2 linked regions of the Polyangium mundeleinium genome follow. The protein of the gene in region 1 interacts with the protein of each later gene in a pairwise test. Links are inferred from orthologs where the notes say so. Each region holds a gene or a part of one and is shown on either strand. Other genes may lie near its edges.

Region 1 (3,458 bases):
GTGGATCGTTCGGCCGAGGCGATCGCGGTCGCGCGCGAGGCGACGTACGGGCGCGAGGCGGCGCGCGACATCCCGCCCGCGTGGGTCGAGCGCTTCTGCGACGAACAGAACGGCCGCCTGCGCGTCGGCCTCCTCGTTCGCAACGCGGTCGAGTTCGAGGAGTGCGACCTCGTCAAGCGTGTGCCGCAGGGTCCGTTCCACATCATCCTGTTCAAGAACGTGCTGCTCTACCTGACGACGCAGGCCGGCGAGCAGGTCGCCACGCGGCTCGCGAACGAGCTCGAAGACGGGGGACTTCTGTTCTCGGCCGCGAGTGAGGTTCTGCGCCTGCGCAGCATGGGCCTCGAACCGTTCCGGCTCGCGCAGACCGTCACCGCGCTCCGCCCCCCGAAGCGACGACCATGACCGCCGAGGTGAAGGATCCGACGGGCGTGCTCGTGGATCTTCGCCGCGAATGGTCCGCGCGTCGCGCCGAGCTCGAAGCGCTCGTGCCTTCGGGCAGTTGTCCTGCGCCGCTCGATGGCTGCGGGCTCGTGCTCGGGCGCAGGCACGCGCGCCTCTGCGACGAACTGCTCACGCGGCTCTTCGAGATCCTGCGGACCGAGGCGCGCGAGGGGCGCTTGCGTTTGCCCGGCGGCGAGGCCGCGCCGAAGGAGATCGAAGGCGCGTTCGAAGAGGTCGCGCTCGGCGGCGTCGGCGGATACGGGCGCGGCGCGCTCGCGCTCGGCAGCGACCTCGACGTGCGGCTCCTCGCGCGTGACCTCGGCGCAGCCGCGTCCGTGGCGGAGGCGCTGCTCTACCCGCTCTGGGACATGGGCGTGACGATCGGCCATCAGGTCGGCAAGGTCGAGGCGCTCGTGGAGGCAGCTCGCACGGACCTGCCCACGGCGACGAGCTTGCTCGACTACCGGCACATCACGGGGAGCCGCGCGCTCTCGGACGAGCTGAAGACGCGGTGCGACGCCGGCCTCTTCGCGCACACGGAGCTGCCTCGGTTCCTCGCGCAGCTCGAGGACGAGGTGCGCGAGCGGCACGCGCGGTTCGGCGGGTCGGTGTATCTGCTCGAACCCGACGTGAAGAACGGCGCGGGGGGCCTCCGGGATCTCGACATCGCGTGCTGGGCGGGAAAGGCGCGCTTCGGCGTGCACGAGCTCGATGATCTCGTGCGCGTCGGAGCGCTCTTGCCGCGCGAGTCGGCGGAGATCGCCGCCGCGCGCGAGCTGCTCTTCCGCATCCGGAATCTGCTCCACGCGCACGCGGGGCGGCGCAGCGACAGGCTCACGTTCGACGAGCAGGAGTCGATCGCGTCGCTGCTCGGCTACGGCGAGGGCGGCGAGGCCGTCGAGAAGATGATGAGCGCGTACTACCGCAGCGCGCGCATCATCTCGAGCGCGCGGGAGACCATGCTCGCGCGCGCCGCGCCGCTGCTCGGCAAGAAGAAGCCGCGCGAGGAGGACCTCGGCGGCGGCGTGCGCATGTTCGACGGCTGCGTGACGATGAGCGAGCTCGAGCTCGTCACGAAGGATCCCGCGCTCGCGCTGCGCATGCTCGCGGCGGCCGTCGAGCGCCGCGCGCCGCTCCTGCCGTGGGCCCGTGACGCCATCGCGCGCGCCGCCGCGGACCCTTCCTGGACCGAGAGCCTGCGCGAGAGCCCCGAGGCCGCGCGCCTCTTCTGCGCGCTCGTCTCGACCACCGAGGAGACCCGCTTGAAGCGCGGATCTCCACTCGCGGAAATGCACGACCTCGGGCTCTTGCTCGCGATGATCCCCGAGTTTCTGCCCGTCGTCGGGCGCGTGCACCACGACGTCTACCACGTGTACACGGTCGACGTGCACTCGGTGGCCGCCGTCGACAGGCTCGCGGCGCTCGTGCGTGGAGAGCTCACGGCCGAGCACCCGCTCGCGTGCCGCCTCGCCGCCGAGGCGACGCGCAAGACGATGCTCTTCTTCGCGACGCTCCTGCACGACGTGGGCAAGGCAATCGGCGGCAGGGATCACAGCGAGCGCGGCGCCGTCATGGCCGACGGCATCTTGAAGCGCCTCGGTTTTCCGGCCGAAGACGTCGCGGCAGCGTGCCACCTCGTGCGCCAGCACCTCGTCATGTACCACGTGGCGACCCGCAGGGACCTCGACGATCCTGCGACGATCGAGGAATTTTTGCGCGTGATCCCCGACAGGGACTCGCTCTCCGAGCTCTACCTGCTCACCGTCGCCGACCTCTCCACGACGAGCCCGACGTCGATGACCTCGTGGAAGGCGCGCATGCTCGACGAGCTTTACCTCGCCGCCGATCGCGCGCTCGCAGGCAACCCCGGCGAGGACGAGCGCTCCGCCCGCGCGCAGTCGGCCGTGCTCGAAGCCGCGCTCGCGCTCCCCGCGTCGTCGGACGAGGAGCGGGCCGCGCGGCAGGTGTTCGTCCCGACGTACCTCGCGTCGATGCCCGAGCGGTACTTGCTGTCGAACGCGCCCGCGGCGATCGCCTCGCACGCCGAGCTCGCGCGCAAGCATGAGGGCCGGACGGTCAGCGTCGCGCTCGTCCCTTCCCGGCACCCGCAGGCCGCCGAGATCTGCGTCATCGCCGCGGATCGACCGGGCCTGCTCGCATCGATCACGGCGGCGCTCGCGGCCTCGCGCCTCGAAGTGCACGCCGCGCAGATCCACTCGCGGCATCTGCCGGGCGGCGCCGTCGAGGCCGTCGACCTTTTCTGGGTGCGCGATCGCGCCGAGGGGGTCGAGGGCGTGGCGCGCGCGTTGCCGGTCCTCGTGCGGGACCTCGACGCCGTGCTCGAAGGCCGCACGACCACGGCCGAGCTCGCGAGCAAGCGCGGCAAGAGCACGCTGCCGGGCCGGGCGACGCCGCGCGTGCGCACGCAGGTCTCCATCGACGATCGCGCCTCGCCGCGGCACACGGTCATCGAGGTGATGACCCGGGATCGACCGGGCCTCTTGCACGCCATCTCCGACGCGCTTTATCGCCTCGGCCTCAGCATCGTCGTCGCCAAGATCAACACCGAGGGCATGCGCGCGGCCGACGTGTTCTACGTCAGCGAGGCGGACGGCGGTAAAGTAGCGCCAGGCAAGCGTGCTGCCGAGGTGCGGCAACGAATCGAGTCGGTGCTCGAATCGCTCGAGCAAGAAGGAAACAGCGGGCCATGGTCTTCTCCTCCTCCTCCTCGCGCAGAGCGATGAGAGCCTTCCTCCTCCCTTGCGCCACGGCGCTCCTTCTCACGGCGTGTGGCAGCACGCCGCCTCCGAAGGATCCCGAGCTCGTCGCCGATCCGCCGCTCGGCGGGAACGAAGGCATCAACGAGGGCGCCGCGCAGACCGACTTCCAGCGCGCCGTCGCCTACATCGACAAGGAGCAGTACGCGGCTGGCAAGGTCCACCTCGAACGCGCGCTCAAGGCGTCGCCGGACAACGCCGAGGCGCACGCGTACATGGGCCTCGTGCTCGAAAAAG
Region 2 (2,880 bases), 3.0 Mb from region 1 along the record:
CTCGGGACGCGCCGTCTCGAACGCGGCCGAGAGCTCCTCGGCGAACTCGCGCGCCGTCTGGAAGCGATGATCGATCTTCCGGTCGAGCGCCTTGTCGAACCACGCCTTGAACGTCGGCGGCAGATCGGGCCGGTAGACGAGCGGATCGGGCGGCTGCGCGCTTGCGATCTGCGCGAACGTCATCGCCACGCCTTGCTCCGTCTGCCACACGGTCCGCCCCGTGAAGCACTCGTAGACGATGCACGCGAGCGCCCAGAGATCGGCGCGGTGATCCACGGCGCCCTGCCCGCGGACCTGCTCGGGGCTCATGTACGCGGGTGTCCCGAACACCGCGCCTTCGCGCGTCAGCCGTGCTTGTTGCGGCCCGCCTGATCCGTCGAGCGGCGTGTAGAACTTCGCGAGCCCGAAATCGAGGATCTTCGCGAGGAGCTGCCCGTCCTCGTCCTTGCCGAGGAAGATGTTCTCGGGCTTGAGATCGCGGTGGACGATGTTCGCGGCGTGCGCCTTCGTCAGGCCACGACAGACCTGCGTGATGATCGCCAGCGTCGTTGGGACGTCAAAGTACCGCACCTTCGTCATCCGCTCGTAGAGCGACTCGCCTTCGAGCAGCTCGAGCACGAGGAAGGGCGGACCATCTTCGAGACGGCCCGAGTCGTAGACGTCGCAGATGTACGGACTGCGGATCGCGGCGGCGGCGCGCGCTTCTCGGAAGAAACGCTCGACGACCACCATGGACGTCGTCAGCTCCTGCGCGAGGACCTTGATCGCGATCCGCTTGCCGATGTCGATGTTCTCGGCCTCGTAGACGGCCGCCATCCCACCACGGCCAATCTCGCGGGTGATCTTGTACTTCCCCGACAGGATGGTACCTACCGGGAGCTTCGTCGAGGTCGGTGAGGCCATCAGGTCATCGGCGACGAACGGAAAAGGGCGAACTCGCCCGCGAGGGTAGGCGAGGTGGAACCCGCCGACAACTCTACGACGTAGGCGGATGCCGATTGCCCCCGGAACACGCGGAAGAGCGGGCCTCGGGTGAACGCCTCCCCGTGGTCTCTTCCACGCCGAAGCGGGATCTTGGCGACGAAGGTCACCAAATTTCCGTCCGCCATGCGGGGGGCTCGGAATTTCTCGCCTCGCGCGTGACCTGAAACATTCCCGAAACCGAGGGAGCCGTAGACCACGACCGGCCCCCCGAGCGAGAGGTCCGAGAGATGAAGAAGGTCGAGGCGATCATCAAGCCGTTCAAGCTCGACGAGGTCAAGGATGCCCTCGCAGAGGTCGGCATCCAGGGCATGACCGTGACCGAGGTGAAGGGCTTCGGTCGCACCGGCGGCAAGAAAGAGGTCTATCGCGGCTCGGCGTACGTCGTCGACTTCGTCCCCAAGGTGAAGCTCGACATCGTCGTCCCGGACCACATGGTCCAGAGCGTCATCGACGCCATCGAGAAGAGCGCGAAGACCGGTCGCATCGGCGATGGAAAAATCTTCGTCGTCCCGGTCGACGAAGCCGTCCGCATCCGCACCGGGGAGCGCGGCGAGGACGCGATCTGACGGAGAAGAAAGTATGAAGCCGAAAGACGTCATTCAATTCGCGAAAGATCACGACTGCAAGTTCGTCGACCTCAAGTTCATCGACCTGCCGGGCATCTGGCAGCACACGACGATCCCGGCGAGCCGGCTGACCGAGGACATGTTCGAGGAGGGCATCGGCTTCGACGGCTCCTCGGTGCGCGGCTGGCAGCCCATCAACGCGTCGGACATGTCGATGACGCCCGATCCGTCGACGGCGAAGATCGACCCGTTCCACGCGCAGAAGACGCTCTCGCTCATCTGCAAGATCTCCGACCCCGTCACCGGCCAGCCCTACGGCCGCGACCCGCGGTACATCGCGCAGAAGGCGGAGAACCACGTCCGCGCGACGGGCATCGCCGACACCACGTTCTTCGGCCCCGAGGCGGAGTTCTTCGTCTTCGACTCGGTCCGTTACGACAACTCCCCGCGCGGCGCCTTCTACGAGATCGACTCCGACGAGGCCGTGTGGAACACGGGCAAGGCGGGCCCGAACCTCGGGCACAAGATCCGCCACAAGGAAGGCTATTTCCCGGTCTCGCCCACGGACTCGCTCGGCGACGTGCGCGGCGACATGATGACCACGCTCATCGAGAGCGGCGTCTCCGTCGAGGTCGGCCACCACGAGGTCGCGAGCGCGGGCCAGTGCGAGATCGGCGTGCGCTTCGACAAGCTCACGACGATGGCCGACACGCTCATGTGGTTCAAATACGTCGTGAAGAACGTGGCCAAGCGCCACAACAAGACCGCGACGTTCATGCCGAAGCCGCTCTTCGGCGACAACGGCAGCGGCATGCACTGCCATCAGTCGCTCTGGAAGGACGGCAAGCCGCTCTTCGCGGGCGACGGCTACGCGGGCCTCTCGGACATCGGCCTCTGGTACATCGGCGGCATCCTCAAGCACGCGAAGGCGCTCGCGGCCCTCACGAACCCGACGACGAACAGCTACCGCCGTCTCGTCCCGGGCTACGAGGCGCCTGTCAACCTCGCGTACTCCAGCCGCAACCGCTCGGCCGCGATCCGCATCCCGGTCGCCGCCGGCAACTCGCCGAAGGGCCGCCGCATCGAGGTCCGCTTCCCGGACGCCTCGTGCAACCCCTATCTCGCCTTCGCCGCGATGATGATGGCGGGCCTCGACGGCATCCAGAACCGGATCGACCCGGGCGATCCGCTCGACAAGGACATCTACGCGCTCTCGCCCGAGGAGCTCAAAGAGGTGCCGAAGTGCCCTGGCTCGCTCGACGAGGCGCTCACGGCCCTCGAGCGCGACCACGAGTTCCTCCTCCGGGGCGACGTCTTCACGCGGGACATC

Evidence for each region. Proteins that work in one complex are often made in the same cells at the same time.
Region 2: the proteins of glnD (region 1) and POL67_RS44880 interact in binary tests that used the Escherichia coli proteins (3 or more experiments, as listed by UniProt). The link is inferred for Polyangium mundeleinium from one-to-one orthologs.

The regions. Positions count from the first base shown.
Region 1 is NZ_JAQNDO010000001.1:8,385,739-8,389,196, reverse strand. The notes cover bases 2-3,388. They hold glnD ([protein-PII] uridylyltransferase), read left to right. Parts: upstream 2-401; coding sequence 402-3,188; downstream 3,189-3,388. Other genes in these bases: POL67_RS33315 (tetratricopeptide repeat protein), read left to right, coding at 3,185-3,388; POL67_RS33325 (CheR family methyltransferase), read left to right, coding at 2-405. Also shown: more of POL67_RS33325, read left to right, coding at 1-1; more of POL67_RS33315, read left to right, coding at 3,389-3,458.
Region 2 is NZ_JAQNDO010000001.1:11,381,692-11,384,571, forward strand. The notes cover bases 72-2,880. They hold POL67_RS44880 (P-II family nitrogen regulator), read left to right. Parts: upstream 72-1,211; coding sequence 1,212-1,550; downstream 1,551-2,880. Other genes in these bases: POL67_RS44875 (serine/threonine protein kinase), read right to left, coding at 72-903; glnA (type I glutamate--ammonia ligase), read left to right, coding at 1,564-2,880. In the rest of the region: more of POL67_RS44875, read right to left, coding at 1-71. UniProt on the Escherichia coli protein: P-II indirectly controls the transcription of the glutamine synthetase gene (glnA). P-II prevents NR-II-catalyzed conversion of NR-I to NR-I-phosphate, the transcriptional activator of GlnA. When P-II is uridylylated to P-II-UMP, these events are reversed.